3 regions of the Solibacillus sp. CAU 1738 genome follow, and region 3 is predicted to be linked to each of the others. Evidence: predicted binding sites of a transcription regulator. Region 3 holds the regulator's gene; each other region holds the start of a gene.
What was found. The regulator CtsR, encoded in region 3, represses protease genes until heat stress. The targets are predictions, from matches to a motif close to ATGGTCAATAAAGGTCAAACA.
Positions count from the first base shown of each region.

Region 1: AAFN87_RS12405 (ATP-dependent Clp protease ATP-binding subunit) is a predicted target of CtsR. The motif match lies at 5,421-5,441, and genes of this name have one in related genera.
Region 2: clpP (ATP-dependent Clp endopeptidase proteolytic subunit ClpP) is a predicted target of CtsR. The motif match lies at 3,657-3,677, and genes of this name have one in related genera.

Region 1 covers NZ_JBDQQN010000003.1:638,728-650,013, forward strand. The annotation lists gene AAFN87_RS12375 (oligopeptide ABC transporter substrate-binding protein) at 1-391, shown strand, start outside; gene AAFN87_RS12380 (hypothetical protein) at 1,006-1,143, shown strand; gene AAFN87_RS12385 (Cof-type HAD-IIB family hydrolase) at 1,927-2,733, opposite strand; gene AAFN87_RS12390 (prolyl oligopeptidase family serine peptidase) at 2,860-3,609, shown strand; gene AAFN87_RS12395 (metal-sulfur cluster assembly factor) at 3,664-3,978, shown strand; gene AAFN87_RS12400 (Crp/Fnr family transcriptional regulator) at 4,123-4,815, opposite strand; gene AAFN87_RS12405 (ATP-dependent Clp protease ATP-binding subunit) at 5,459-7,579, shown strand; gene AAFN87_RS12410 (YjzD family protein) at 7,616-7,807, opposite strand; gene AAFN87_RS12415 (beta-ketoacyl-ACP synthase III) at 8,021-8,959, shown strand; gene fabF (beta-ketoacyl-ACP synthase II) at 8,979-10,214, shown strand; gene trpS (tryptophan--tRNA ligase) at 10,495-11,286, opposite strand, start outside.
Region 2 covers NZ_JBDQQN010000004.1:236,428-247,713, forward strand. The annotation lists gene AAFN87_RS13770 (sugar-binding transcriptional regulator) at 1-290, opposite strand, end outside; gene AAFN87_RS13775 (glutaredoxin family protein) at 459-695, opposite strand; gene AAFN87_RS13780 (spore coat protein) at 899-1,516, shown strand; gene AAFN87_RS13785 (trypsin) at 2,697-2,990, opposite strand; gene AAFN87_RS13790 (Arm DNA-binding domain-containing protein) at 3,136-3,327, shown strand; tRNA gene AAFN87_RS13795 (tRNA-Arg) at 3,433-3,504, opposite strand; gene clpP (ATP-dependent Clp endopeptidase proteolytic subunit ClpP) at 3,766-4,350, shown strand; gene AAFN87_RS13805 (HPr family phosphocarrier protein) at 4,702-4,959, opposite strand; gene whiA (DNA-binding protein WhiA) at 5,070-6,011, opposite strand; gene AAFN87_RS13815 (gluconeogenesis factor YvcK family protein) at 6,068-7,057, opposite strand; gene rapZ (RNase adapter RapZ) at 7,062-7,952, opposite strand; gene AAFN87_RS13825 (NUDIX domain-containing protein) at 7,966-8,433, opposite strand; gene trxB (thioredoxin-disulfide reductase) at 8,732-9,676, opposite strand; gene AAFN87_RS13835 (tetratricopeptide repeat protein) at 9,757-11,277, opposite strand.
Region 3 covers NZ_JBDQQN010000008.1:61,057-72,342, forward strand. The annotation lists gene AAFN87_RS17925 (ATP-dependent Clp protease ATP-binding subunit) at 1-1,905, opposite strand, end outside; gene mcsB (protein-arginine kinase McsB) at 1,895-2,992, opposite strand; gene AAFN87_RS17935 (UvrB/UvrC motif-containing protein) at 2,989-3,519, opposite strand; gene AAFN87_RS17940 (CtsR family transcriptional regulator) at 3,535-4,002, opposite strand; gene AAFN87_RS17945 (magnetosome magnetite crystal formation protein family) at 4,312-4,617, opposite strand; gene AAFN87_RS17950 (acyltransferase) at 4,739-4,954, opposite strand; partial or broken gene AAFN87_RS20095 (protoglobin family protein) at 5,176-5,721, shown strand; gene AAFN87_RS20100 (methyl-accepting chemotaxis protein) at 5,962-6,486, shown strand; gene AAFN87_RS17960 (acyl-CoA thioesterase) at 6,666-7,142, opposite strand; gene AAFN87_RS17965 (aldehyde dehydrogenase family protein) at 7,236-8,663, opposite strand; gene AAFN87_RS17970 (DUF779 domain-containing protein) at 8,972-9,328, opposite strand; gene adh (aldehyde dehydrogenase) at 9,348-10,868, opposite strand; gene AAFN87_RS17980 (polysaccharide deacetylase family protein) at 11,095-11,286, shown strand, end outside.

The sequences.
Region 1 (11,286 bases), on a different contig from region 3:
TGAGTTCAACTCATTCTATGATAAAGTAGAAGCTGACGATCCAAATATCGATATTTACATGGCTGCATGGGGTGTAGGTTCTAACCCATCTCCATCAGGCACATATGCGCATAATGCTGCATACAACTTTGCTCGTTATACTTCTGAGGATTTCCAAACAATTTTAAAGAACATCGATTCTAATAAATCGTTTGATGCAGGTTACCGTGCAGAACAGTTCGCTGCTTTCGAAAAACATATGGCAGAAGTAGCGCCAGTCATCCCAATGATGTACCGTTTAGAACTTGTACCAGTAAACAAACGTGTTAAAAATTGGACTATTGAATACGGTAAGTCAACGTTTGATAACCTTGAAAATGTTGAATTAACTGCTGAAGCGCCAATTAAATAATATTTAATTCGGGTAATCAGTATATGAAAACCTCCTTCTTGCTTTTAGTGAGAAGGAGGTTTTTGGAATTTTGTGTATTTACGTAAAAATCGAAAGATTATTAATTTAACTAATTTCAGTTGCTATATATTTTTTATTTTAAATGCAATTAGTTACACCCATTTGTTTGACCACATCCAAAAAACATCTTATCCAATTCCGAATGACCAATTGTTTCGCGTTATTTCTTACATTTCTAAAGAAGTAATAAGATGAACAAAGTTATACGTATCATCCCAAAAAATCAATCCACTTTTCTATTAGCGGGTGCTGTTTTATATATTATTGAGAATCCGTATACGTAAAAACAAAACAATTTATAAAAATTTTCCAAACCAACTTCCTATTGATAGAATTCCATAACACGTCGGGGCTATAAATAAGAAAACTTATGGTAGTTTAGCCTGAAAAAGTTGAGTGGTATGATTTCGATCGCAATGTTCCAGGTGAGATAAGAAATTCATTTCACAAAATACCAAGTCTCAAAAATCCGAATATTTGGTAATTTAAACTTCCAATAACATCCTTTATATGTTAATATATACATATATTAGTAAGAGAGGGGGGAGCATAGCATGAAAAAAAATATTAAAATTGTTGTAGCTACTTTATGTCTTGCTGCATTCTTTGTAGTACCTAGCGGAGCATCTGCAGGTGGTTTGTGGCAAGGATGTGGTACTTCTGGTCAACCCTGTTATGAAAATAATAACTAAAGCAATGATTATTTAAATTATTGTTTTGCTCCTTATTAGGTAGACAGAGGATAAATAAAATCTGTCAATCTTATAAGGAGTTTTTGTTTTGAATAATTATTATTAATCGCAAGGATTTATACTGAATGACATTCAACGATATTTAATAGGGATCATTGATTAGAGAAAGTATTTGATTATTTTTAACTTCATAAAGTTACTGTGAAGGGATGATATTAAAACTTAAAGTGTTTGGTTAAGAAGATCGTTCACTCTTTTGTTTCCTAGCGAAGGTAACCAAAGTAACAGAAAAGAATTGCTTTAGGATTAAACTATTTATTTAAGTAACATGCTAGGATGAAGCGTCAATGTCGGACATTTACAACAGAATTTAAACTTGTGATGCTATTTTAAGATGGTAAATTTCGTGCAGTTACTGTCAAGAAATATTTGAGTATGCAGGGAAGCCCTTTGATAACGCTGTGGCTGAAGCGATGTTAGAGGAATATAAAAGGATTCACTAACAGAGCTTGGAACTTGAATATTTGCGTACATTGATTCAATAAACTTCGGATTCAAGGAACTCTGAACTATCTAACACCAGTGGAATTAATTCAACAGACCTTTTATTGTCTAGTTCAAGTAATGTCTCTATTTTGCTCGTTCTGATATGAAAAGATGTGTATAGCCCATAACGGTTTACTACGTAAAATATTGGTGTAGTAATTCAATTGACATGAGATTGTTATGGGCTTGTATATTTCGCCTTAGGTGTAAGGACATATTATTACTATTCGATAATAATTATAACTTCAACCGCTCTGCAAGGAATTTGCCGATACCGTCTTCGTTGTTAGAAAGGGTAATTTCATTTGCCACTTTTTTAAGCTCATCAATACCGTTATTCATCGCGACACCAATTCCTGCATAATCAAGCATTTCTAAATCATTATCTTCATCACCAAAAGCAATAATGCGGTCGCGTGGGATTTGCATTTCGTGCGCAATATGCGAAATACCGACAGCTTTATTTAAGCCTTTACGGACGATTTCTACGACGTTGAATGGTGAGCCCCAACGACGATGCTCGATTAGTTCTGCATGCACAGCTTCTAAATGCTGGCGAATAATCGGTACATTCGCATCGGTCGCTTGAATTAATAAGCTAGTTGGATCATCGAGTAAATTAAGTTTTAAGTTACCTGTTGTCACACGCGGATTGCCCATGCTCAAAATATTTAACATGCGCTCATCATCAGTATGAAGGTAAACGTCATCAATGACTTCTGCTATTAAATTTTCGTAATGGTATTTATCTACTGAATCGACAACATCGTGAACGACGCTCATTGAAATGGGTGAATGTAACGGTGTCCAAGAGCTATCTTTCGGATGGTGAACGAACGCACCGTTAAAATTCACGATCGGTGTTGTTAGTCCGAGCTCACGGTAGTATATATCACTTGCGCGGTAAGGTCTACCAGTAGCTATCATGACAGCGTGTCCGGCAGCTTTTGCTTTTAATAAAGTTTCTTTTGTATAAGGAGAAATTTTTTGCTGGTCTGTTAGTAATGTACCGTCTAAATCTAAGACGATTAAATGTTGTTTCATATTGGGAAATCCCCCTTTCTTTACGTTGTTAATTTTATCGTTAAGTAGTATAGCAAGTCAAAATTTTGTAACTACATTAATTTTTTGTTACTCTAATTTAGAGACAAATTTTAGGTGGTGAAAAGAGTGATTGTACAAAAAGAAGTGTGGAAGCGCATTCCATTATTACATGTTTATAATGAGCAAATGACTTCCGAAAGTCCGGTAGTTATATTCATTCACGGGTTTAATAGTGCTAAGGAGCATAATCTACATTACGCTTATCAGCTCGCTGAAAAAGGTGTACGCGTCATTTTGCCAGATACATATTTACACGGAGAACGTAAAGAAAATTATAGTGATATGCAAATGGAGCTAGCTTTTTGGAAAATAGTCATAAAAACAGTCGCAGAAGTAAATACGATTTTTCAAGAACTACACTTAAAAAACATACTAACGACAAATAATATTGGTCTTGCTGGTACTTCAATGGGGGGAATCGTTACATCCGGCTGTTTAAAAATATATGATTGGGTAAAAACTGCTGGTATTTGTATGGGCACAGTAAGTTATACAAAGTTTGCGCAATATCAGCTTGAGCAATTTGAAAAAGATGGGTTGGATTTTCCGATGACGGAAAAAGAGCGTAATGATATTTTCTCGATGCTTAAACAGTATGATTTAGAAGACAAGCAAAATATATTAAACAGTGTGCCAATTATGTTTTGGCATGGCAAGCAAGATACAGTTGTACCATTTGCGATGACTCACCCTTATTTTGAAGAACATGGTGAAAACTCTTGCTCTACCTATATAGTAGATGAAAAAGCGGGTCATGTAGTATCGAGAGAAGGTATGCTTGCGGTAACGGACTGGCTTGTACAACATTTGGCATAAGCGCATTGTTCTGCTATTATTACAATTAACATCTTGTGAAAGGGGAATACTTTTATGGCAATCGATCAAGATATGAAAGATAGCATGTTTGGAGCTTTAGAAAATGTAATTGACCCTGAGTTAGGTATTGATATTGTAAACTTAGGTTTAGTATATGATGTAGATTTAGATGAAGCCGGATTAGCGACAGTTACAATGACTTTAACGTCAATGGGCTGCCCACTTGGACCAGTAATTGTTGACCAAGTGAAAACAGCTTTAGGTGAGCTTCCTGAAGTAAAAGAAACAGAAGTAAATATCGTGTGGACACCAGCATGGTCAAAAGACAATATGTCTCGTTATGCGAAAATGGCTTTAGGTATCCGCTAAAAGATAAAAACCCGTTGTGAATGCAACGGGTTTTTTGTATGGAGTAGAAATTTGGTTAACTTGACTGCATGAGGTGATTTCACGACTTCTGGAGATTTACCGGCGACTTATCGTGTTTTACCAGAGACATACTTTTTCTCGCCTTCAATCAATGCGACAAATACTAATCGGGCAGTTTTCGCAGTTGATTTCATCTTTTAAATAATGGAAATCTAAAATCGTAATATAGCTTTTGTCAAATGAAATAATATTGTGTTTTTTTAAGTCATTTAGCATACGATTAATCATTTCACGACTTGTGGCACAAAGGTTTGCTATTTCGGTATTTGTTAAGGCAAAATTGATGAAAATTGCCCCATCCTCACGCATCTCCCCGTATGTATTCGCTAAACGTATCAAAGTTGAAAACAAAGCTCCTTTTTTTCCATGTAGCATTAAATCGCGTAAACGACTCTGATTTTTCATATTTTCTATTTGCAGCCAATTTAAATAATCTAACATTAAAGCAGGATGTTCGGTTAATAATAACTCAAAAGAGCGGTATTGCAGTGCAAGTAATGTAGTATGTTCCAATGCTTTCGCAGTTGCTACATGATAATGTAAATTGCAAAACGGTGAGCCTTCACCAATCATGCCATTTGTGCTGCAAATTCGTAATGTTAACTCTTTGCCGTTTTCAGTTTCTTTACTAAGTTGAATGATGCCACTTTGAATGAGGAATATATCTTCTGCTCGCTCGCCTTCCTGAAAGAGCTGGCATCCTTTTTCAACTTTAATAACTAACCCATGCTCTATAAATAATTCATGAATTTTCGTTGGTATTTTTGCTAAAGTCATAATTGAATTCACATCCATTGTAAAAATGTAAATAAATAACATGGGTTTTCGCTTGTTTAATAATATCACAGTATGTATAGGGAAAATATAATATTTTAGTTGAAGGAGCTGAAAAAATAGCTGACCTTGAAATTTACTTGATTTCAACTGTGGAGACAGTGGCAATTAGGGGATCATGAATGTAGTTTTTCGAATAAAATCCGATAGTAAGCTCGCTCAACATCGATTTCTCGTTTGAAAGGCGTTACTGATATGCTGATTATTAGCGGATTAGGTAAATAACTTACAATAATAGATAAATATCGTATCAAATTAGGTAAATAACTTACAATATTAGATAAATACCACATGAAATTAGATAAATAAGCCATGCTTCATACGTACTGCAAAAAGCATATCATTTCTACGTCGCAAGTGCAGCGACAGTAGCAAATCTTTTTCGGTAACAAGAGTATGAACTTGGAGATTGAGACTACACTCTTTTTAAAGGCTCATGTAAAAAGTACTGGCACGAGCACTTCGCGAATGATTGAATCAAACCTTTATATAAAGAAAATGGGTCGCGTCTTTTTTTGCATTTTATGAAGGAACATTTTATAATCAAATTAGTCAGTAAAGGTCAAACTTTTTGGAGGGATATATGATGCAATTTAAACAAACAGAAGATAACCGTCCGCCTTTAGAACAATTTGGACGAAATTTAATTGAAGAAGTTAAAAACGGCAAAATGGACCCTGTCATCGGTCGAGATGAAGAAATCCGTAATGTCATTCGTATTTTAACGAGAAAAACAAAAAATAACCCAGTGTTAATCGGTGAACCTGGTGTCGGTAAAACAGCTATTGTGGAAGGTTTGGCCCAACGTATTGTGCGGAAAGATGTACCAGAAGGCTTAAAGGATGCCTTGCTTTACGAGCTAGATATGAGTGCGCTAATTGCAGGTGCAAGCTATCGTGGTCAATTTGAAGAGCGTTTAAAAGGCGTATTAAAGCAAGTAAAGGAATCAGAAGGGCGCATTATTTTATTTATTGATGAAATCCACACAATTGTTGGTGCAGGGAAAACAGATGGTGCGATGGATGCAGGGAACATGTTAAAGCCGATGCTTGCGCGCGGTGAGCTGCATTGTATTGGTGCGACAACATTAGATGAATACCGTATGTATATCGAGAAAGATCCTGCACTTGAGCGCCGTTTCCAGCAAGTATTAGTGCGTGAGCCATCGATTGAAGATACGGTTTCCATTTTACGTGGATTAAAGGAGCGCTTTGAACTGCATCATGGGGTACGCATTCATGACCGTGCTATTATTGCAGCTGCTGAGTTATCGAACCGCTATATTACAGAACGTTTCTTGCCAGATAAAGCGATTGATTTAATTGACGAGGCATGTGCTATGATTCGTACGGAAATCGACTCGATGCCACAAGAATTAGATATAGTGAAACGACGTTTAATGCAGCTTGAAATTGAAGAGCAGGCGTTGCGAAAAGAAAAAGATGAAGCGAGTAAAAAACGACTTGAAATATTACGCGGTGAAATTGATCAATTAAAAGAATCTTTTAACGGTATGCAAAAACAGTGGGAAGCAGAAAAAGAAGGGCTGCAATCGATTCAGAAAAAACGAGAGCAACTAGATAAATACCGTCGTGATTTAGAGGAAGCAGAAAGTAAATACGACTTAAATAAAGCGGCTGAGTTACGTCACGGAAAAATTCCAGCATTAGAAAAAGAGCTCACTACATTAGAGGCAGCACTTAGTGATGAAGAGTCGCGAATTTTACGTGAAGAAGTAACATCCGATGAAATTGCGTCTATCGTTTCTCGTTGGACTGGTATTCCAGTAACAAAGCTTGTGGAAGGCGAGCGCGAAAAATTACTACGTTTAAAAGACACATTGCATGAGCGTGTTGTCGGACAAGACGATGCCGTTACTCTTGTGACTGAGGCAGTATGGCGTGCTCGTTCAGGTATAAAAGATCCAACTAAGCCAATTGGTTCGTTTTTATTCCTTGGTCCTACAGGTGTCGGTAAAACTGAGCTCGCAAAAGCACTTGCTGCACAGTTATTTGACTCGGAGGAACATTTTATTCGTATTGATATGAGTGAATATATGGAAAAACATAGCGTATCGCGACTTGTCGGTGCACCACCTGGTTATATCGGCTATGAGGAAGGTGGTCAGCTAACGGAAGCTGTGCGTCGAAATCCGTACTCAGTAGTATTACTTGATGAAATTGAAAAAGCACATCCGGATGTCTCGAATATTTTACTGCAAGTATTAGATGATGGACGCATTACAGATAGCCAAGGAAGAATAGTGAACTTTAGTAATACTGTTGTCATTATGACGTCAAATATTGGCTCGAGCTATTTATTAGAGGAGACTGAAGGGGCAGAGCAGCAAGTTATGGCAGCACTACGTCAGCATTTCAAGCCAGAGTTATTAAACCGTGTTGACGATATAATACTATTCCACGCATTATCAGACGAGCATTTCCATGCGATTGCTTGGAAATATGTTCAACAGCTGCAAAAGCGTGTAGCTGAGCAGGAGATTGAAATAGTCGTATCAGATGAAGTGATCGATTGGATTGTTGAGCAAGGTGTCGATATACAATTCGGTGCACGTCCATTAAAACGTTTCGTACAGCGTCATGTTGAAACAGCTGTGGCAAAAGCATTATTGCGAGGAGACGTATTACCGGGGGATACATTAAACGTGTCACTAATGAATAATACCTTACATGTTGAGAAAAAATAAAAAAAGGTTGTCCGGTAATGGACAACCTTTTTTTTATTAGTGATGGTCAGTGTCTGCAACTGGTTCGTTCGGAATAATTGCAGCAATAATTAACACTAGTACACTGAATGCTACAGAAACGATAGCACCGTCAGCGAAGTTAAATGGTACGTCAATTACAGAGCTTACTACATAGTTTAACATTGAAACTAGTAGGAATGACCAAAAGAATGTCATGATATATTGCATCAGTTTCACCTCATATAAGACTTAATAATTGCTTCTTTATTTAATATTACATCCTTAATATCATATCATACGTTGAATAAAAAGAAAAATGTTCTTTTCAAACATTTAGTGACCAAACGTAGGGGGAAATTATTAGTTGCTATCAGAAAAATTGTTAGCTATAATTATGACCAAGTGCTAATAATAAGTGGTAACTGCAAAGGGGGATGTTTTATGAATGCAGGCATAATTGGAATTGGAAAATATGTACCTGAAAAAATTATGACAAATGTGGATATGGAAAAAATTTTAGATACAAATGATGAGTGGATCCGAACACGAACGGGTATTGAAGAGCGTCGAATTGCTGAAAAAACAGAAGAAACATCCGATATGGCATATAATGCGGCTATGGAAGCGATCAAATCAGCGGGAATTGAGGCAGAACAAATCGGTTTGATTTTAGTTGCTACGGTTACTCCTGATAGAGCGTTTCCAAGTGTAGCTTGTCAAATTCAAGAGCGCATGGGTGCAAAAAATGCTGCGGCGATGGATATTTCAGCTGCATGTGCTGGATTTATTTATGGGCTGGTAACAGCAAAGCAATTTGTTGAAAGTAATAGTTATGAATATATATTAGTAGTAGGTGTTGAAAAACTTTCGAAAGTAGTCGATTGGAATGACCGCAATACAGCTGTCTTATTTGGAGATGGAGCAAGTGCGGCTATCGTATCAAAAGTATCGGAAGGAAGAGGCATTTTATCATTTGAGTTAGGCGCAGATGGTACAGGTGGCAAACATTTACTTTTAAATGATGAGAAAACGATTTCGATGAATGGCCGTGAAGTATTTAAATTTGCAGTCCGTCAAATGGGCGAATCTGCGATGAATGTAGTAGAAAAGGCGGGTTATTCGAAAGAGGACGTGGATTATTTAATTCCTCATCAAGCGAATATTCGCATTATGGAAGCTGCTCGTGAAAGACTCGAGCTGCCTGAAGAAAAAATGTCAAAAACGATTCACAAGTATGGTAACACATCTGCAGCATCAATCGGCATTTCACTTGTGGATGATTTACAAGAAGGCAAAATTAAAGATGATGATATACTTGTATTAGTAGGTTTTGGTGGTGGCCTTACATGGGGTGCCGTTGCAATCCGTTGGGGGAAATAACGAAAGAGAGGTAAGCATAATGGAAAAACGAAGAGTAGTTGTAACAGGTATTGGCGCAGTGACACCTTTAGGTAATACAATCGAAGAAACTTGGGAAGCAATTAAAGCAGGTAAGTCTGGTGTAGGACCATTAACGCGAGTAGACGCAGAAAAGTTCCCTGCAAAAGTAGCCGCTCAAGTAAATGACTTTAATATTGAAGATTTTATAGAACGCAAAGAAGCACGTAAAATGGACCGTTTTACACAGTACGCATTAGCGGCTTCAATGATGGCAGCTAAAGATGCAGATTTAACAATTACAGAAGAAATGGCGCCGCGTGTTGGCGTTTGGATTGGTTCTGGTATTGGTGGTATGGAAACATTTGAACAACAGTTTGTAACATTCCAAGAGCGAGGCGTTCGCCGCGTTAGTCCGTTTTTCGTACCGATGATGATTCCTGATATGGCTTCTGGGCAAGTATCGATTTATTTAGGTGCAAAAGGTATTAACTCATGCTCTGTAACGGCTTGTGCTTCAGGAACAAATTCCATTGGCGATGCCTATAAAGTTATTGAGCGCGGTGATGCAGATGTTATGATTACTGGTGGTGCAGAGGCGCCAATAGTTCAAATGGCAATTGCGGGTTTTTGTGCCAATACAGCTTTAACTTTAAATCAGGATATTACAACGGCATGTCGACCATTTGATGCTAACCGTGACGGATTCGTAATTGCAGAAGGTTCGGGTATCGTAATTTTAGAAGAGTTAGAACATGCTAAAGCACGTGGGGCAAAAATATACGGAGAAGTAGTAGGCTATGGTTCAACTGGTGATGCGCATCACATTACAGCGCCAGCACCAGGCGGAGAAGGAGCTGCACGTGCGATGGCACAAGCGTTACAAGACGGTGGCGTAGAGCCAAGTCAAGTTGGTTATATTAACGCACACGGTACGAGTACGCCTTATAATGATTTATTTGAAACACAAGCAGTAAAATCAGTGTTCGGTGAGCATGCTTATAATTTAGCGATGAGCTCAACGAAATCGATGACAGGACATTTACTAGGTGCTGCAGGTGGTATTGAAGCGATCTTTACGGTGCTCGCGTTAAAAGAGGGCATTTTACCGCCGACGATTAATTTACTAGATCCAGATCCTGAATGCGATTTAGATTACGTACCAAATGAAGCGCGCGAAGCTTCGATTGAATATGCGCTAAGTAATTCGCTAGGCTTTGGCGGCCATAACGCATGCTTACTATTTAAAAAATACTAGAAACTCGGTCATTGCGGTACCGTAGTTGAAGAAAAATGCGTCTAGGTTATCGCCTAGACGCATTTTTTTGCTTACATTTGAATATTTGTGTAAAGAAAGGATGGTGTTATCGTAAGATTTGCATTGTTTTTATTTAGCTACGGGCTGTGTGTAATGTCGATAAGTAACTGTATCATGTATTTAAATTACCGTACACTAGGCTATTCCTGGCATGCCGTTTTTAATTTTATACTGCATACATATGAGCTATATATCGCACTTGGCTCGCTTATTGTATTATTTATCGTCGTTTACGGCCAAGGCCCATCGCGTTCTCCATTTTCTTAAGCGTCTTAGATGCAATAGCATTTGCTTTTTTAGCACCCGCATCTAAAATATCATCTAGTTCAGGTGAATCGATTAATGCATAGTAGCGCTCCTGAATGGGTGTTAAGTGCGCAATGATTGCTTCTGCCACGCCTGCTTTAAAGTCGCCGTACCCTTTGTCAGCATATTTTTTTTCTAATTCTGAAATGGACGTGCCACTTAAAGCTGATTCAATTGTAAGTAAGTTTGATACGCCTGGTTTATTTTCAACATCAAATTTAACAATACCTTCAGAATCTGTTACAGCAGATTTAATTTTCTTTTCGATTTCTTTTGCTGTATCAAGTAAACGAATTGTCGCCTTTGTATTTGGATCAGACTTACTCATTTTTTTCGTAGGCTCTTGTAATGATTTAATACGAGCGCCTTCTTTTGGTAACTGAATATCCGGAATTGTTAATACATCATTATAGCGTTTGTTAAATCGTTCTGCTAAATCACGCGTTAATTCAATATGCTGTTTTTGGTCATCCCCAACCGGTACAATATTTGTGTTGTAAAGTAAAATATCGGCTGCCATTAATGGCGGGTATGTTAATAATGCAGCAAGTACAGATTCTTTACCGTCTGATTTGTCTTTGTATTGTGTCATGCGCTCTAATTCACCGATTGAAGCAACGCATTGTAGCATCCAGCCTGCCTGCGCATGTGCTGGAACTTCAGATTGGATAAATAAAATGGACTTTTCTGGATCAATACCGACTGC
Region 2 (11,286 bases), on a different contig from region 3:
GCAATGCCCGTAAGCTCATGGAATAATTCCTTTAACTGCTCAAGAGCGGCTTCTCCAATTTCTGTACATACCATTCCCTTTGAATGAATGTCGATAAGTTGCTGTTCGTTTAAAATTTGCATTTCGTTGCGTATATCGCGTTCAGTCAACTGTAACGCTTCTGCCAACGTGCGTCTGCCTATTGGTCCTTGCAAATAAATTATTTGTAACATGCGATACCGCTTTTTTAATAGCGTATCCATTTCCGGCAATAGTTTGCGCTGTGCCTCGAAAAAAGTTTTTTTGTCCAAAAAATCACCTACTACAGTATAGTTGGGCGTTTTTTGTCCCACTAATACAAATTATGTCCCACTATGGGTAAAAAAAATATTTCTTGCATTCATTATAACTTGAATTACATTTTAACGCAATGAGTTCCCTCTGAATTTTACAAATATTCAACAATAGAAACGCTTAGCCTATTCGCTTAGCGCTTCTACTAACGTCACATAATCTAAACGCCCGTATTGTAGTATTTCTCCTGCATATTCCGCAACCGGAATCATCAGCATATATTTCTCATGTATTTCGTCATTTTCTTCTATATTAATTATTTCGAGATGAAACGGAATATCTTCTTGTACGAGTTTTAGCGTCACGAGTCCTTCTTCGCACAATTCACAATCAGGCTTTGAATAATACATCACTTTTTGCATGAAATACGCTCCTTTTCTATGTTCATTATAACTGAACGTCATGAAAGAAAGGTACTGACTTGCATATTCTTTTTGAATTTCCATTTAGTTCAAAAAAAGTAATCATTAAAAGCTATTTGCCTTACATTGATAAGGAAAACGCATAATATACCGTTTATAAGACAAACTATACTATGTATTACATTCTGATTGGAGGAAACAAAATGACAGGTGAATTTCAACAACAACAAGGACAACAACCAAATATGCCACTTTCAAATAATCATGGAGGACATGAATTATTCGACGTACATGAAGTACTTAGTTCAATGATTGGCGCTTTAAATCAATGCGTGCTTTTACGTGATAAAATTCAAGATCCAGAGCTTCTTTCTATTATGGACAGACAGTATGCATTTATGCTAGACGAATATAATATTACAGTTGAGGCATATAAAACGGGGCATGATCCGAAGCATCCAACACGTAGCTATAATATGCAAACTGACAATGACTTTACGTACGGTATTACACCAGGTGAGCCGAAAAAGCCAATGCAATCTGCAAATGAGATTGATGACTCCATTATTGCTGGTTTTATGCTAGCGATGCATAAAGCAGGGGCGAAAGGCAAAACAGCGGCAGCGCTTGAAACATGTAACCCCGTGCTTCGACGCGTATTGCAAGATTCCGTTCCGAACTGTGTAGAAATGGCATATGAAGTTTCGATTTATCAAAATAAAAAGGGTAATTACCAAGTCCCTCAACTATCCCCAACAGATATGCAAGCAATGCTAAATATGTACGGCCAAGGACAAATGGCTAAAAATATGCCAAACTAAGGCGTACTATTTACGCCTTCACAACACATAACGAAAACTCCGAAATAAGGATATCGAAAAAGCCATCACAAATTGTGATGGCTTTTATTATATAAAACCTTTCAAACATCTATTTAAACTAGATTGTTTGTTATTAAAAATTTAGAAAGAATGAAGTTGAGATAAAATGTAATCGGTACAGTGTTTCATTTTATCCCTATCTGTTCATTCCCCTTACATCGATTAGGCTGCTAAACTAACCATTGTAATTAGGTCGTGCTATACAAATATATAATTGAAACAGTAAAATGGTGCCCTCAGAGGCATAGTATAATAATTGGTAAAAGGCTATACATCAGCATTTTCAATACTTATGTGTAATGCTGAAAAAATGTGTCGCACTTCGCATTTACTACAACTTTTAATACTGTACTAATTATCGCTACGCTTTTCAAGTATTATTACTTAATAAAAAAAAATAATTGCAGATTATAATGTTTGAAGGCAGTGAGTTTCCGTTTGACGATGAGTTTAATATCTAATATTGGAAGGTATTTATCTAATTGCATGTAGTATTTATCAAACCAAGCGAGTTATTTATCTAATACCAGAAGTTATTTATCTTAAGCTTTTTCAATCGAATACAATTTACTAAGAAAAGGCATTTCACTACAAGATGCCCCTAGCTCCCCTCTTCATGCCACACCTAAAAGTCGCATTATCTTGTAATTGCATAATAAATAACATAAAGCCAACTGAATAATCCGTGAATTATCGCCCATAATATCGATTTGTGTAAACTCCACGATATCGTAATAGCTAAAACCGACCCAAATCCTATTCCATTTTTCACCACTTTTTTATTATCCAATGTCACTCCCCCTTTCTTCCTTTAACATCCAATTTAATTAATAGTAACAGGCAATTTGATTGCACTATTTACAAAAAGCTTTAATATCGAGTGTACATTCTTCCATCGCTAAATCTCAACTGTATAGTTTTTTGTCATTAAGTACATTAGTTAATAAAATAATAGAGCAGCAATTATTTAATGCCACTCTACAACTTTTACTTTAATTTTCTTACAACTGTAGTACAATGTATAATTTCATTAATCGAATTATTACAATTGTAGTAAAATAAGGTCAAATATATAAACCGATCGGACACTATACTGTGGAAGGCTTTTAATTTCTGCGCACTATCTTTTTACTTCACTTTCGGCAAAGTACTCTGCAATCATCGGAGCAGCTATACGTATATCGTTCACTTCGGCATACTTGCGCTCCGCTTCCGCTAAATTAGCGTATGTAAAACTTTTTACGACTTCAAATTTATCTAAGTCTAAATCAAATATTTCGTCACTCTCTGCTCTGTAATAAAGTACTTCTACGATTAATTTATGGCGGTCGAGCGTCACCATTACGTATTCTGACAATTCATCAAAAGTCATAAATACGTTAACTTTCATATGTTCAGCGCTATTCATAATCATGTTACCACCCCTTTTTCCTACTTTTTCGACATCTAGTACAATAATCCTTTTTTTAAAAACAAAAAGACCACTCTCTTCAATAATTAACCTATAAGAGATCGAGATCATGCGCTTGTCTTTTATTGCACTAGCTAAAAGAAATTAAATGTGGCAAGCATTACAAAATGGGGTACACTTTGCGGACGGCAAAAGTCGATCGATTCGTAAAGGGGAGTTTAAAACTAAAAAGGACGCTCGAATTGCAGCAGTTGAAGTTGAAGCTCGATTACAAAAAGGTGCTAAAGTCGTGACTAAAAACATCCCTTTTGTGGAATGCTTTAGAAATTGGAAAGCGTAATTTCTTAATACAACTCTTCAAACTAAAAAATCATCAAAAACGTTGATAATTCAACATCCTTGACGACTAACAAAATTTTATTAACAAATTAATTTAACCGTAAAGCGCCCTCGGAGGGAATCGAACCCCCAGCGGAAGAACCGGAATCTTCAGTGTTATCCATTACACCACGAGGACATTAGCAAAAAATAAAACTCGTAAAGAGCTTATGAAAAATATGTTTAGTTATGATTAAAAAAGGGCAATTTAATCATTTAGCAAAATAAATTAGCGACTTTCCTATTATACAAATGTCTATGTAACATTTCAACTGTTAAACGCAGAGTTTTTATTTGACCTTTCTTGACTATTCTGTGTATGATAATGGTACAGCTGAAACAATTCAACATATTCAGCATTCAGTACACGAAATTACCTTTTTAAAAGGAGGATTTTTTTATGAATTTAATCCCTACAGTTATTGAACAAACAAACCGTGGTGAACGTGCGTATGACATTTATTCTCGTTTACTAAAAGACCGTATTATTTTATTAGGAAGCGCAATTGATGATAACGTAGCTAACTCGATTGTTGCACAATTACTATTCCTAGAAGCAGAAGATCCAGATAAAGACATTTCTCTTTACATTAACTCACCAGGCGGATCAATTACTGCAGGTATGGCAATTTATGACACAATGAACTTCATTAAACCGAAAGTACAAACAATTTGTATCGGTATGGCAGCATCAATGGGTGCATTCCTGCTTTCTGCTGGTGAGCCAGGTAAACGCTTTGCACTACCAAACGCTGAAGTAATGATCCATCAACCACTTGGCGGCGCACAAGGTCAAGCGACAGAAATTGAAATTGCTGCAAAACGTATTTTATTCTTACGTGAAAAATTAAACCGTATTATGTCTGAAAATACAGGTCAAGATTTCGAAACATTATCACGTGATACTGATCGTGACAACTTCATGACTGCTGAGCAAGCAAAAGCATACGGCTTAATCGATGAAATTTTAATCCGTAATAAATAAGACAATAAATGAGAAACTGCGTAGAAGGAATTGCTTCTAGCGCAGTTTTTTTATGTTTTTCGTGAAAAAGCCACGGTCGCTATCTTAAGTTGCATAAAAAATTTGATTTACAATTACGTGTGAAGCAAAGTTTTATTTATCTAATCAGCTAATTAATCAACCTTGCTCGCAAAATAAATATATCTCACGGCTTTTCAAACAAAGATAGCGCTTATGATCCAGCGACTTTTATTCGATTTTCCTCGAACATAAAAAGAGTGTAGACAAAGTCTTTTAACTTTATCTACACATCATTTTGGAGCTACTATCAGATTGTGTTGAAAGGATTTAGCAACAGGCTAATTTACTCTCTTAATCTTCTTGTCCGATTAATGAAGCGAGTGCTGCTACTGCTTTTTCGGCATCATCACCATCTGCTGTTAATATAACAGCGGTGCCTTTAGCAATTGCTAAGCTCATAATGCCCATAATGGATTTAGCATTTACTTTTTTCTCATCTTTTGTTAAAAATACATCGGCTTTATAGCGATTTGCTTCTTGCACGAAAAGGGCAGCTTGTCTCGCTTGTAAGCCTGTTTTTAATTTTACTTCTACTTGATTTTCAACCATTTACATTTCTCCCTTTCATAACCGTTCGTCCGTATAGCTTTATCTTATCGAATTGGTGCCAAAAGAACAATGCTTATGAATCGGTTTTTGTATTCGTTTTCAAAATTTTTTCACAACTGTTCACCACGACGCAATGCATCGGCAATTTCATCAATTTTTCGCAGTCTATGATTTACTCCCGATTTACTTACGACTCCTGTCGATACCATTTCCCCTAACTCTTTTAATGTAACGTCTTGGTATTCTACACGGAGTCTCGCAATTTCACGCAATTTTTCAGGCAATTGATCTAAACCTAATACGCTGTCAATAAAGCGGATATTGTCAACTTGTCGAAGTGCTGCACCAATTGTTTTATTTAAATTCGCAGTTTCGCAGTTTACAATACGATTTACACTATTACGCATATCACGCACGATACGCACATCCTCAAATTTTAACATCGCTTGGTGCGCCCCGACTAAGCTTAGGAAATCTGAAATTTTTTCGGCTTCTTTTAAATACGTTACAAAGCCTTTTTTACGTTCAATTGTTTTCGCATTAAGCTGATATTCATTCATTAAATCTGCAAGTGCCTCGCCATGCTCTTTATATAATGAGTACACTTCTAAATGATATGACGATGTTTCCGGATTATTCACAGATCCTCCAGCTAAAAATGCACCTCTTAAATATGCACGTTTTTGACTATTTTTCTGAATGAGGGATTTCGCGATTGTATGATTAAACTGAAAATCATCCGAAATGATTTGTAAGTCTGTTAATAACTCACGCGCACCGTCCCGCACACGACAAATGTATACATTATTTTTCTTTAATCGCATTTTTTTACGTACAAGCAATTCTACATTATACGGATAAAGTTTTTTCATGATCGTATAAAGACGTCTTGCAATTGCCGCATTTTCTGTTTGCACATCTAAACTTAACTGCTTGTTTGTAAAGGATAAAGAACCGTTCATGCGTATTAGGGCTGAAACTTCTGCCTTTAAGCTGCTGTCATCCGTCTCTACTTGAGTGAGCTCTTTTTTCGTTTCAGATGCAAATGACATATATGTTTCCCCCTTTCTAGTAATGAATATGTAGATTCATAATAACATACATATTTTTATGTTCTCGTTTTTTCTTTTCCCTGTGGTTTTTGCACATATTCTACTAACCATTTTGTTACGTTTGCTGCATGGTGACGTACTGTATCGTTGTTAATAAGCGCTATTTCTCTTTTGACAATTTCAATACCCATTTCTGTTATACGCTCTGTATCAAAAACAACAGGTGCTGCATTTTCTTCTTTATATTTTTCAATCACAGCTTGTGGCATCTCAAAATCATTAATAAGAACAGTATTAATAAAAGGTTCACCAACATGCTCGTGGATAGCAGCAATATGATCTGCCGCAGTATAGTTAATCGTTTCACCTTTTTGCGTCATTAAGTTGCAAATGTATATTTTATGAGCTTTTGCACGAGCGACAGCCGTTCCTATTTCTTGAACTAGTAGATTAGGAATGATACTCGTATACAAACTTCCAGGGCCAACTAAAATATAGTCTGCCCGGTTAATAGCACGAATCGCTGCTGGAATTGGTTCAATTTCACCCGGAGATAAAAAGACACGCTTGATTGGAATAGTCGTATTTGGGATACGAGATTCCCCTTCAATAAAGGTGCCGTCTTCGAGCTCTGCATGCAAAGTCACTTTTTTATTTGCAGCAGGTATTACTTTACCATGTACATTTAAAACTTTACTCATCTCTGCAATCGCATGGCTAAAATCCCCGGTAATATCCGTTAAGGCTGTTAACATTAAATTACCTAGGGAATGTCCACCTAACGCTTCAGATTGCGAAAATCGATATTGAAACATTTGTTCAACAAGTGGCTCGACATCTGATAGGGCAGCAATGACGTTACGCACATCTCCAGGGGGCGGAATATCGTAATCATCGCGTATACGCCCCGAGGAACCACCGTCATCTGCTACAGTAACAATCGCTGTAATATCAAAAGGACCTTTTTTTAGTCCGCGCAATACAGTAGAAAGACCCGTGCCTCCACCAATTACAACAATTCGTGTACGAGTAGTCCTTTTTTTCATTACATCAATCCTTTCTATGATTGATATCTCTATGTGTAATTACCGTATTTTCTGTTTGCCCAAGTAACTTTCCGAAATATTCCGCAAGTGTTACGGAACGGTGTTGGCCACCTGTACAGCCAAACGCAATAACGAGTTGTGATTTCCCCTCGTTTTTATAGTGGGGAACCATGAATTGGAATAAATCCGTCAGTTTTGTAATGAGTTGCTGCGTTTCTTCTGTTGCTAATACATAAGAAGATACTTCTGTTTGTAAGCCCGTTTTATGGCGCAATTCTTCTACATAATAAGGATTTTTTAAAAAACGAACGTCAAATACTAAATCTGCATCAATCGGAATGCCATGCTTAAAGCCAAATGACATAACATTCACTGAAAATGTCGGTGTACTCGAATGTGAAAATTCAGTCGAGATCTTTTCACGTAATTCACGCGGTTTCAGTTTTGATGTATTAATAACCGTTTTTGCACGTCCTTTAATTTCCGACAATAGTTCACGCTCTAATTTAATTCCTTCTAGCGGCAAACCTGTTGGTGCTAATGGATGCGAACGACGCGTTTCTTTGTATCGGCGGACAAGCGTTTCATCATCTGCATCTAAAAATACAATACGTCCTCGTACATCCTCTTCAGCTTGTAATTCGTCTAAAGCATCGATTACTGATTCAAAAAACTCCCGACCTCGTAAATCCATTACAACTGCTATGCGCGAAATTTCTTTCTTTGAATTGCGCAATAGTGCTAAAAATGTAATTAATAAATCTGGCGGAATATTATCTATACAATAAAACCCTAAATCCTCAAAGCTTTGGACAGCAACCGTTTTTCCAGCTCCCGACATACCTGTAATAATGACTACTTCATGTGCATTGTTCTGACTACTCACACTATTCATCCCCTCTGGTTTGCTACTGTTCAATCGATGTTTGTATTGTTTCACTTATTAATTCAAATTGCTCTGTATATTCAAATGTACCATACTGCATCCCTTTATTTAATGCAGCAAATAATAAATTCGTTCGGTCTCCCTCTGCCATCGGGATTTCGCGTAAATCCTCAATCGTATACCAACCAAGCTTTCCTTCCCGAGTTTCTTCAAAAGGAGTGCCTTCGATACCATGTGCAATAAATGTGTAAAGCATCCATTCATCCACTACTTCGTCACCGCGCTTAATGAGCATCGTATAAATACCTTTTAAATGCACATTTTTCGGCGTAGTATTTGTTTCTTCCTCGAATTCACGTATCGCAGCCTCGTAAATCGATTCTCCGATTTCCATTTTCCCACCGGGGGCTACAAACCAACCACGTCTCGGTTTTTGTAGTAATAATACTTTCCCATCTTGTATTGCTAACAAGTTTGCAATTCTTTGCATTATTTACACCTCAAATCTGTGCTCTTTTCATTATTATACCTTGTATCATATCGTCGTTACAAAGGGATACGCTATTACACTTAAATGCATTCGCTTGCTTACACTCAGGCAAGGCACTCCGTCTTCGTAAAAACATTTGCACCAATGCATACATAATTATATGACACAAAAAAATAGGCTGTCTCTGCTTCATATGCAGAAACAACCTAAAATACAATATTTCAAAAGGGAGATTTACTAATACTTGTAGTATATCCCTTTTATATTGCAAGGAAGTTACAGTTTTATTAAGTAATGGTTAAAATTCAAACTTTTCTTTCAATTCTTCAATAAAATGCTGTGCAGATTGTGCTGCAATACTGCCATCACCAGTTGCCGTTACAATTTGTCGTAACATTTTATCACGAACGTCACCCGCAGCAAAAATACCAGGTACAGATGTTTCCATTTTTTCATTCGTTACAACATAGCCAGCTTCGTTTAAAATATTCAAGCTTGCAAATGGAGCAGTTAATGGCACCATCCCGATATAAACGAACACACCATCTGTTGTAAATTCAGTTTCTGTTCCGTCCACTGTAGATACAAGTGTTACGCTACCTACTTTACCGTTATCTTCGTGCACTTCTTTCACCGTAGAATTCCATATGAAATCGATTTTTTCATTCGCAAATGCACGGTCTTGAAGAATTTTTTGTGCACGTAATTTATCGCGACGATGAACAATCGTTACTTTATTTGCAAAGCGAGTTAAGTAAACACCTTCCTCGACTGCAGAGTCACCGCCACCTACAACTACTAGGTTTTTTTGTTTAAAAAATGCGCCATCACAAACAGCACAGTAACTTACACCGCGACCACCAAGCTCTTTTTCACCTGGGATGCCCATTTTTTTATATTCTGCACCTGTTGAAATAATAATCGCACGAGTTTTATATTCTTTGTTACCTGATTTAATTGTTTTATATTGTTCGCCATCAATAATTTCTGACACGTCACCGTATGCATACTCTGCGCCGAATTTTTTCGCGTGGTCGAACATTTTCGTTGATAATTCTGGTCCTAAAATATGGTCAAATCCAGGGTAGTTTTCCACTTCCTCTGTATTAGCCATTTGTCCACCTGGGATACCGCGCTCGATCATTAACGTAGAAAGGTTTGCACGAGACGTATATACTGCAGCTGTCATACCTGCAGGACCTGCACCGATAATTACTACATCATAAATTTTTTCTTCTGTCATGTTATTTCCTCCTCAAACTTCACGAACTACTTAATTACATCGTATACGATTGATATATGTTATTCAAATTTAATGCTTTCCTAAGCAAACTCCGACGGTACAAACTCTATTAGCTCATTCATATATTTTGTCAAAGTTGCAGCAGTAGTACCGTATTTTTCGGCATATTGCTTTTTCGTCACATTATAGTCCATTGAGGAGTGGAACATGAAATCAGCCGCCGCTGCAAGTGCCTCAATATTTTTAAATGAATAACCAGCTTCCAATGCTACTTCACTAAGTGCAAACCATAATTGTAGTACAGATGCTGTTTCAAGCTGAATAGAACCATAATTGTCAGCAATCATTTCTGCTACTTCCATTAGGCGAACGAAATGCTTTTCAACATCTACTTTTGGATTGAATTTATGGCCTAGCGCATAGGCTAAGCATAATTTTTCCACGTCATTATATTGAGAAACGTCAATCCACTTTGGATGCGCGATAATTTCTTGCTTATGTGCTGAGAGATTCAGTAGAAAGAAGCCGAATAAGCGATCAGCAGTGTAGTTATTATTAATCTTCTCCACAATTAAATCGCGGTTATGTTCAAATGATGTGCTTTTTGCGTTAAAGTCGCCTTGAAGCCATGGTTCAAAGCCTTCTTTTGTCGGGTCTAGCTCTACAAGCGTTTTCCAGGTTGCTCGCGCAATATCCTCATAACCTGAAAAATATGCTGCTTGTGACAACCAGAAGTAAAAGCCTGTATCCCCTTCATATCCACGCTTGCTCATTGAACGAAGCCATTTATACGCTGTTTCGTATTCGCCAATTAACGCCAATGTTGCTCCTAGTTTATAGCGATTATCCCAGTCATACGGCTGAATTTTTTTTAGTACGTCTAGTAATTCGTTTAGTTCTTCTTCATTTTTTTCGTAATAAGCAATAACAGTTAAATTACAAAGCGCGTGCAAGTTTCCATGATTTTCACGTAATACTTGGTGTAATATCGCTCGTGCTTGCTCGGCTTCACCGATATAAAAATAAGCGAGAGATAAATTATTATACGCTGGCCATGCATCAGGAAATTGTTCGATTAACTGTTCGAGAACTTCAATAGCTTTTGGAAATTCACCTTGCTCCATTAAACGGCGAGCCTTTTCTTGTGCGACCATTTTTTCAGTATCTTGCTCGTCGTAGCTTTCAATCATATCTTGTTCGATCTCAACAAAATCTAAAATTTCATACGCGTCGAGTGCGTACATACCATCAGGTGCTAGCTCTAAATACTTTTCCGCATATTTCTTTGCATCGTGGACAAGCCCGATACAGCCAGATACATCAGCTAGCAAAAAAATAATGTCTGCATCGTTTGGATCTAAACTATGTGCTGTATGAATTAGTTCATAAGCATTTTCATAATTTTGCGCTTCAATTTCTAATAATCCATATTGGCTTAATACTTGTGCGTCATCTGGACTTAATTCCGCAGCGCGTTTTAAATATTTATACGCTTTATCCATTTTATCTCTTTCAATGGCTTTGAGCGCTTTTTCGTAATAATAGTCGCCATTTGGCACAAAAGATACTACATTGCCTTTTTTTTGATGTTTATTTTCCAACATATTTCC
Region 3 (11,286 bases):
AAGTACCTGTAGTAAGATGTTAAACACATCTGGGTGCGCTTTTTCTATTTCATCTAGTAAAACAACAGAGTAAGGCTTGCGACGTACTTTTTCTGTAAGCTGACCACCTTCATCAAAACCTACATAACCTGGAGGGGCACCAACAAGTCGAGAAGTTGAGTGTTTTTCCATGTACTCAGACATATCGACACGAATCATTGCGTCCTCATCGCCAAACATCACTTCTGCTAACGCTCTTGCAAGTTCTGTTTTACCAACACCTGTAGGACCAAGGAAAATGAATGAGCCAATTGGACGTTTCGGATCCTTTAGCCCCGCACGCGCACGTCGAATGGCACGTGAAATTGCTTCTACCGCCTCACTTTGACCAACAACACGGTTATGCAATTGTTCTTCAAGGTTTAACAGCTTTGCAGATTCCTCTTGGGCAATTTTCGATACTGGAATTCCAGTCCACATCGACACGACTTTCGCAATATCATCGACTGTTACTTTTGATTCTGCTTTGCCTTGTGCCTCTTTCCATGCCTTTTTCGTTTGCTCTAGCTCTTCTTTTAGCTTTTGCTCAGAATCGCGTAGTGCTGCTGCTTTTTCAAATTCTTGACCTGATACAGCTGCGTTTTTCTCGGAACGAACGCCTTCTAAACGTACTTCTAATTCCTTTAAATTTGGTGGTATTGTAAATGATCGCAAGCGTACTTTTGAGCCTGCTTCATCGATTAAATCAATCGCTTTATCTGGTAAGAAACGGTCTGAAATGTAGCGGTCTGATAATTTCGCCGCTGCTTCAACTGCCTCGTCAGTAATTTTCACGCGATGATGTGCTTCGTAACGATCACGTAAACCATAAATAATTTGGATTGTTTCATCAATTGTCGGCTCATCTACTTGAATTGGTTGGAAGCGGCGCTCTAACGCAGCATCTTTCTCGATATATTTACGGTACTCATCTAACGTTGTCGCACCGATACATTGTAATTCACCTCGAGCGAGTGATGGTTTTAAAATATTGGAAGCATCAATCGCACCTTCCGCTCCACCTGCACCGATTAATGTATGCAATTCATCAATGAATAAAATAATATTACCTGCTTGACGAATTTCATCCATTACTTTTTTCAGGCGGTCCTCGAACTCACCACGATATTTTGTACCGGCTACAACAGTCCCCATATCGAGTGTCATTACACGTTTATCTCGTAGCGTTTCCGGCACTTCGTTGTTGACGATTTGCTGTGCTAAGCCTTCTGCAATCGCTGTCTTACCAACACCAGGCTCACCGATTAATACTGGGTTGTTTTTCGTACGGCGCGATAATACTTCTACAACGCGTGTAATTTCCTTAGAACGGCCAATAACTGGATCAAGTGTACCTTCACGAGCAATTGCTGTTAAATCACGAGCTAGACCGTCCAATGTAGGTGTATTTGCCGCTTGACTTGCCGCGCTACCGTTTTGGTTCGCATCATTATTACCGAGTAGTAACAAAACTTGTTGGCGTGCTTTATTTAAACTTACACCTGTATTCGCTAATACACGAGCAGCTACTCCTTCACCTTCACGAATAAGCGCTAATAAAATATGCTCTGTTCCAATATAAGAATGCCCTAGTTTGCGGGACTCGTCGACAGATAGCTCAATCACCTTTTTAGCACGTGGTGTATAATGAACAATCGGGCCAACATTTTCTGTTCCTTTGCCGACTAATTCCTCTACACCCGATTCAATCATTTGCGGGCTAATGTCGATTGCTTCTAAAGCCTTTGCTGCAATACCGCCCCCTTCACGAACGAGACCGAGTAAAATATGCTCTGTTCCGATTGAATCATGCTTCCAACGAATTGCTTCTTCTTGTGCTAGTTGTAACACCTTTTGCGCGCGTTGAGTAAATCGATTAAACATCATACGGTTTCTCTCCTTTTTCCCTTATAGTTAAACCTGCATTATGCAGTTTCTCTTGTAAGTATTTTGCACGGAAAATATCACGTTCCGTCGCATCTAACGGAATACCTGCGTACTGTTGAATAAAACCAGGCTGAATAAATACCATGCATTCATTTAAACAGTTTTGCGAGATATTATTAATTAAACCTAAATCGACTCCTAAACGGACATTGGATAAACAAGTGGCAGCCTCCTCACTCGTCAAAATACGGGCGTAAAGAAGTGTCCCCAGTGCCCTGTTTACCCTGTCATCTAATGTAACTTGTGCACGCTCCAATAGTTTTTTTCGGGAAGCGCGTTCTTTTTCAATAATTTGCTCAACGACCTTTTGCAGTTCATCTAAAATTTCCCGTTCTGACTTACCGAGTGTCACTTGATTGGATATTTGATATATATTACCTAAATTTTCGCTACCTTCTCCGTATATCCCTCTCACAACCATGCCTAGTCGTGTCATCATCTGAATGAGAACATTCATTTGCTTAGACATCGTAAGGGCTGGTAAGTGCATCATAATGGAAGCACGTAAGCCTGTTCCGACATTCGTTGGACAGCTTGTTAAATATCCGAATAGTTCATCGTAGGCATAGCTTAATTTCCCACCTAATAAATCATCAATTTTGCATGCCCGGTTGTATGTTTCAGCTATTTGTAAGCCAGGTGCTAAACATTGAATACGTATATGGTCTTCTTCATTTACCATCACACTTACGGATTCATCAGCTGACAAAAACACAGCAGCCGTTTGTTCATTTTTCGCTAAATACGGGCTAATCAAATGCTTTTCAACAAGTACTTGGCGCTCAAGTAATGAGATATCCTTCATTGGAAAATAGGAAAAGTTTGTTTGCTCCTGAACAGCAAGCAGCGTGTTCATTAGCTTTTCTTGTATTTTATTCGCTTCCTCTTCTGAAAAGCTAAGCGGAAAACGCATTCCAGTTAAATTTCTCGCTAATCTAACACGCGTTGTCATTACAATATCCGACGCGTCACCATGTTGTTCCATCCACCTTGCCGTTGAATGCTGCAGGAAGTGCTCGATATTCATACATCAACACTCCCAACATTTAATTTTTGCTGTAGCGCTTTAATATCATCACGCATTTTTGCCGCCTCTTCAAAGCGTTCTTCAGCAATCACATGCTGCATTTGTTGTCTAATCGTTTCAATTTGTGCTTGTAACTGCTCGGTACTTACGGCAGCTGATTTCCCTTTATGCGTTGTCCCTGCTTGTAAGCGACTTAGTACAGGTGGCAGTTGATCACGGAATGTGTTGTAGCAATCTGCACAGCCAAACTTTCCTTGCTTTAAGAAATGACGGTACGTGAAGCCACATGTTGGGCAAGTGCTTTGCGTCGTCTTTTTTTCTCCTGTTTGTGCAGCTTTCCACATTGGAACACCGAACCAGTTGGAAATAAGCTGATGTAATGCAACGGGCTCCTCTTGTATATCGGTCTGGAATGGATGGTATTTTGATGCACAAACTTCACAATAGTGATTTGCTATTGTCTGCCCGTTTTGAACTTTTGTTACTGTGACAGATGCATGCCTCTGCTTACAATGCTCACAAATCATGCGAATCACCCCACCTTACTTTTTGTCATATTTCAGCGTTAGTAACATTGCTTTTATTATATATGCACGAACTTCATCACGTAGAGGCAAGGGTAGTGCAAGGGTCGATCTACTAAAAGCGGCTAACATAAGCTTCGCCTCGCGTTTTGTAATGACCTCTTCATCAATTAATCGATATACCATATGCTCGGCTGCCTGCTGCGTTACTTCATCTCCCACTAGTTCGATCATGTCGTCAATCAACGCCGTTTTCGAATGGGCAGACACACGTAATATACGAATATAACCACCACCGCCGCGCTTACTCTCCACTAAATAACCACGTTCTGCAGTAAATCGTGTATTTATGACATAATTTATTTGAGAAGGAACGCATTGAAATTTATCTGCAAGTTCGCTACGTTTTATTTCAATATGCCCTTGTCCACCTAATTCGATAACTTGTTTCAAATAACCTTCAATGATGTCAGATATATTCCTCACTTTTGTCCTTCACCCCAATCTAACCACTGACTTTGACTATCTTTGACTTAATTATATAAAATGGTAAAAAAGAAATGCAATTAAAAACCCTCATAAAAGAAATGCGCAAGCGCCCTGCTTAGCCCTGACAGCTGCTTGCTGACCTGAATCGAAAGCATTTTTCCGGCTTTCAACCGAGGGGCAGAAGCGACCTCAAGGCGCCGGGCGCTTGAGCTAGACACTGCTCAAACTCCAGAAATTTATAATACTCTTCAAAAAAAAGCAAAACTCTCCACGCGGAAAGTTTTGCCGTTATTTTACATTTTTAAACTACATCCAGCGACCAACGATTGGATAATTCCAAGATGTCCCGTTTAATGCTTTGACAATACCGATAATCGGAACTACTAACAACATAATCGAGAACACGATTAAGAATGGAATGCCGATTAAAAAAATTGAGAAGAATGTTGAAATAACAACTAATAACCACATTACAAACTGGAATAGCAATGCCTGAATGGATAATCGTTTTACTTCATCCTCAGAGCTCATTAAAAAAAATAAAATGGGCACAAGCATAGGCGCAAAAAATGCACTTGCATGGATTATTACTTTTGACCATTTTGTATCCATATATCAACCTCTCCCGTTTTGTTTTTTATCTATACCACATATACGAAGTGCTCTAAAAAAAGATTCACTTAAAGAAAAAAATGCACCGATTTACCGGTACATTAGAATATAACAAAATAAATTATCTATACGGTCCTACATCATCCGGGTTATCACCCTCTTGTGGAAATAGGAAATACGAAATAATCGCGGCTAAAGCAGATGCGCCTAAAATAATTAAAAATTTATGCAATGACGGTACATCTTGATGAAAGTTAAATAGCATATACCCAGCTGATACCCCTACAATAACAGAAAGTGGAATAACAAATTTTAAACGACCTTTATAAAATTTCATCTTAAACTTCCTTTTCATAGTTTAATTGCTCTATTAATTCTAACATGGTTTAAAAATAAAACACAGACATAAACCTGACATTTACAATGGAAACATAATTAAACAAATATATTTAGAAAATACATGTAAATAAGATGAAAAAATAGTAAAATAGCAGTTGGACATATATAAGATTAAATAAACGGATGTGCTAGATAAGCTACGACAGAATGGAGAAAATAATGGTAAATTGGTTCACGAAGAAAGAGACGCATCAATCTAGTTTTTTTGAGACATCAAAGTATATTAACGATGTTCAGCTCGACGTATCAGAATATCCAAATATTACAAAACAACTTCAATTACTACAGCTAACAACAGAAGATTTAGCAATTCTTAAGCAACTACAGCCACTGACAGAAGACTTGATACCTCATATGGTAGATCAATTTTACGCGGCGATTAGTTTAAGTGAAACATTAATGGACATTATTCAAAGTACATCCCGCATTGATAAGTTGAAAATTACACTACATAAGCATTTAAGCGATCTTTTCATCGGCCATATAAACAATGCTTATATTGAGGAACGCAAAATGATCGCCCATACGCATGTACGTATTGGATTACAATCAAAATGGTATTTAGCATCCTTCCAATCGCTGATGACAACATTTATTTCATTCGTCAACGAGCTGGATTTATCGAAAAAAGACGCTACCAAAGCAATTAATGCCTTCTCAAAAGTCATTAACTTTGAACAGCAACTAGTAATTGAGGCTTATGAAAAAGAAGAGGACCGTATCCGTTTTGAGTCAGAAAAGGTTAAATCAACATTAGTTAGTACGATTCAAAGTACAGCGCAAGAATTAACAGCAATTAGCGAAGAAACATCTGCTTCTCTACAAGCCATATCCTTACAAACAGATGACATCGCTTCCGCAACCGATCAAGGATTATCATTTGTTGCCGAAACAGAAAACAAATCAACTGTAGGGAAAGAACATTTAGAAACACAAACTCACTTAATGAATACCATTTTAAATAGCGTCAATGTGCTTGAAACATCCATGTCAGCACTACGCGTATCTTCACAAAAAATATCAGATATCGTTGGACTTGTAACAGGCATTGCCGATCAAACAAATCTACTTGCACTCAATGCTTCAATCGAGGCAGCGCGTGCTGGCGAACATGGTAAAGGCTTTGCTGTTGTAGCAGATGAAGTACGAAAACTAGCAGAAGAAACTAAATCGGCCGTACAAAATGTTTCATATTTAATAAAAGAAACAGAAAATAATATTATGAGCATGGCTACCTCTGTTACTAGCGTTGATTCTCAAGTACAAATGACGGTCGAAACACAACACAACCTAGAAGAATCGTTTAACTCTATCGCAGAAGCGGTATTAGGAATTAAAGGTCAGTATATGAGTACTGCTGAAGATATTCACATGATTTCCAATTTAATAACTGAATTAACAGAGGGTGCTACAGTCGTTGCCTCATCTTCTGATTCATTATTAAATGTTGTTATTGAATTAACAGATTAATAAGGTTTATACCCGACAGGATACTTTTCACCTCGGCAAGAAAGTAGTTATACACTTTCGCCTATTGAATCGATGTGTCTTCCGGGGACGGATAATGCTTTGACACTTTTCCAACTCAAAAGCTTATATTTTCATAGCATTTAAAAAAGCTGAAGTTCGCAAATGAACTTCAGCTTTTCTTAATGAGACAACGCTCTCTTTGCTTTACGGTGCTCGCGGCGTTTCGGTCCTGTTTCAAATAATCGTTTTTCTGTTTCCGTTTCCGGATAGACGCCCGGAACTTCTACTGGTTTGCCTTCATCATCAATAGCAACCATTGTGACAAAGGATTCCGTAGTTAAACGTTCTTCCCCTGTTTTTAAATTACGTGACACGACGCGTACATACACTTCCATCGATGTACGTCCTGTGCAAGTCACAATCCCTTCAAGTTCTAGTACATCACCTGCATAAGCAGGGGATACAAAATCTACAGAATCAATTGAAGCAGTGACAACTTCGCCCTTTGCATGCTTCATTGAAGTAATAGCAGCAACCTCATCAATATATGCTAATACCCGCCCACCAAAAATAGAGCTATGGTGATTTGTATCGGGTGGTAACACAAGTCGTGTTTGAATTGTACGCGACTGACTCATTGGCACGGAATGGCCCATAATTACATACACTCCTTAAAAACTATCTTCCATTCATGTTACATTTCGGGACATGTAATTTCAAATGTTTTGCTAAAATAGTAGTTGCATACGTTATAGTGAAGTTTTTATTGTGATTAATTTCAAATCCGTCATTTCTTCAATCGCGTATTTTATACCTTCACGTCCGTAACCACTCATTTTCACTCCGCCATACGGCATATTATCTGTACGGAAAGTCGGTATATCATTAATAATAACCGCTCCCGCCTCTAACTCATCTGCCGCTCGCATCGCATCTGTTAGTATATTTGTATAAATTCCTGCATTTAACCCAAGCTCTGATTCATTCACAAGAGCGATCGCTTCATCAAGTGATTTGTACGGAACAAGGGATACGATTGGAGCAAATGTTTCTTGGCATACGACTTTCATATGTGCTCCCACATTTGTCATAACAGTCGGTGTACAAGTACGTTCAGTAAACTCAGCCCCCGTTGCAACAACGGCTCCTTGTGCTTTAGCTTCATCAATCCATTGCTTAATTCGTTCCACTTCATTAGGATGAATCATTGCACTAACATCCGTTGTGTTTTTTAACGGATCTCCGACTATTAACTTTTTCGTTTCCGTTACAAAGCTTTCGGCAAATTGCTCATAAATGGATTCATGTATATATATACGTTGCAATGATATACATACTTGTCCTGCAAAGCCAAACGCACCACTTACTGTACGACTAATAATCTTGTCAATTGGCGCTGATGGTTCTACGATGACGGCTGCATTTGAACCTAGCTCTAGCGTAATTTTTCGAAGCCCAATCTTTTCTTTAATTTTCAGCCCGACTGCACCACTTCCTGTAAATGTAACTTTTTTCACAAGTGGATGCGTTGTTAATGTATCGCTCAATTCCCCGCCTGAGCCCGTTACAATTTGCAGTGCGCCATCTGGCAATCCTGCTTCTTTAAAAATTTCAGCCATCACTAGCGCACTTAGAGGTGTTTGTGTTGCCGGCTTTAGCACGACGGTATTACCAACAGCAAAAGCAGGTCCAAGTTTATGTGCCACTAGATTAAACGGGAAATTGAAAGGCGTAATTGCACATACTACACCGAGTGGTACCCGCTTAGTAAAGCCGATTCGGTCTGTCGTTCCTGGTGCCGCATCCATTGGCACTGTTTCGCCCATCGATTGCTTCGCTGCCTCTGCTGAAAATTGATATGTAGCAATCGTACGGTCTATTTCAGCTAGTCCAGCTACTAATGGCTTTCCTGCTTCAAGCGCTAAAATTTCCGCAAATTCCTGTTTGCGCTCGCGCATAATCGCTACAACTTTATATAAAATTTCCGCGCGGTCATACGCAGTCGTTTTCTTAAACGTTTGAAATGCCGCGTGAGCTCCTTCAATTGCACGCTCCACGTCATTTATACTTGCCTTTGCTATTTGTGCAATGATTTCACCTGTATAAGGAGATGCTAAATTATACGTCCTCTCTACACTCTCCCATTTACCGTTGATCCATAATTTCGCATGTTGCATAAAAATAGCCTCCTTTTATATTTGATAAACTTATTATACGCTTCCTTTTTATACAAGTTTTAATATATGCTATATTTTAAGAATCCTATTAACGTACTAACGATTGTAATCGCGCTAAGTTTTTTTGCGCTTCGAGTAATGCGAGGGTCTACACGAACCCCTCAATAATTCGTCACACTTGTAAAATCATCTTAAAGATTATGAACAAAATATGTAAACATTACACCACTTCTCTTCGTAATATAGAAAGCAAAAGTATCATTTTTCACATAAAAAAACCCGCCCGCAAATTGCAGGCAGATTCATTACTAACTATTTAATTCTTTCTGTTCATCATCCGTAAATATACGTGACCTCGTTAAAAACCGTTTTCCTTCGACTCCTTCTAGAGAAAACATACCACCGCGCCCATCTACTACATCAATAATAAGCTGTGTATGCTTCCAGTAATCGAACTGATTTTTATGCATATAAAACGGTGCGCCACCAATTTCACCGAGCAGCACGTCTTGATTGCCTATAATGAGATCCCCTTCTGGGTAACACATCGGCGAAGATCCATCACAGCACCCGCCAGATTGATGGAACATAACGGGACCGTGACGCGCAACAAGTACGGCAATTAACTCTAATGCTGACTCCGTTGCTGTAACACGTTCAGCCATCCCCTGCACCTCCTAATGATTAGAAGAAGCCTAATTTATTTGGATTATAGCTCACGAGTAAGTTTTTCGTTTGCTGATAATGACTTAACATCATTTTATGATTTTCGCGTCCGACACCAGACATTTTATAGCCGCCGAATGCTGCATGTGCAGGATACGCATGGTAGCAATTTGTCCAAACACGTCCAGCTTGAATGCCTCGGCCAAAGCGATACGCCGTATTCATATCGCGCGTCCAAATACCTGACCCTAATCCATATAATGTGTCGTTCGCGATTTCTAATGCTTCCTCTTTCGTTTTAAATGTTGTTACCGCTACAACCGGACCAAAAATTTCCTCTTGGAAGATGCGCATTTTATTATGGCCTTTGAAAACAGTTGGTTTAATATAATAACCTTCTGCAAAATCGCCTTCTAATGCATTACGCTCTCCTCCTATTAAACATTCTGCCCCTTCTTGCTTACCGATATCTAAATAAGATAGAATTTTTTCCATTTGTTCTGTCGAAGCCTGTGCACCCATCATCGTATTCGGATCAAGTGGGTTACCCGTCGTAATCGCTTCAATCCGCTGTAATACACGTTCCATAAACGGCTCATAAATGGACTCTTGGATTAACGCACGGGAAGGACATGTACATACTTCCCCTTGATTCAATGCGAATAATACAAAACCTTCAACTGCTTTATCTAAAAGTTCATCATCTGCATCCATAATATCTTCAAAGAAAATATTTGGTGATTTTCCGCCTAATTCCAGCGTTACTGGAATTAAATTTTGTGAAGCGTATTGCATAATTAAGCGCCCCGTCGTTGTTTCACCAGTGAAGGCGATTTTTCCGATGCGCGGATTTGATGCAAGGGGTTTACCTGCTTCTAGACCGAAACCGTTTACAATATTAAGCACACCTGGTGGTAATAAATCCGCGATCAGCTCGACAAGTACCATAATTGATACAGGAGTCTGCTCTGCTGGCTTTAATACAACGCAGTTGCCTGCTGCTAAAGCCGGTGCTAGCTTCCATACCGCCATTAGGATCGGGAAGTTCCACGGGATAATTTGCCCAACAACACCAATCGGCTCATGGAAATGATACGCTACTGTATCATCATCAATTTGGCTTAATGCCCCTTCTTGTGCTCTAAGCGCTCCTGCAAAATAACGGAAATGATCAATTGCTAAAGGAATATCTGCATTTAATGTTTCACGTACTGCCTTACCATTCTCCCACGTTTCAGCTACCGCTAACATTTCAAGGTTCGCTTCCATACGGTCTGCAATTTTCAATAAAATATTGCTGCGTTCTGTAGCAGATGTATGACCCCATGCATCTTTTGCTGCATGCGCGGCATCAAGTGCTAGTTCAATATCTTCTTCGGTAGAACGGGCTGCTTGCGTAAATACTTGTCCTGTTACCGGCGTTACATTGTCAAAATACTGACCTTTTACTGGCGGTGTCCATTTACCACCAATGTAGTTGTCATAACGCTCCTTAAACTCTACTACTGCCCCTGCTGTGTTTGGAAATGCATAAACCATTAATATTCTCCCCCTTGCATGAAATGTGTGTTGATCATACCCATACACAAAGCTGCCACTGCTACTAGAAGAAAGGTATTTCTATTATTATATTGTCAGAAAACAAGATTTATTTCAAATTATATAATTCAGTTTTCTAAATTTACTGAATTTATTTAATTTCCGCTTATTGCACGGAGTTTCGGGTAAAATTATGAAATGAGCGTTATTTAAGGAGGCTGTTGTTTTGAAGAGGATATTATTAACGGCTTTATGCGCGTTTTCTTTCTTTTTATTTGTAGGAAAAACCGCTGAGGCCAAGCAAACGACCATTGAGATTTCACAAGATACTGTAGCTCGCTTACATTTACAGCATGAACCAATAAAATATATTACGCTTTATAAAGGGCAGCATTTTGTAGCTACAAAAGGTGAGGAT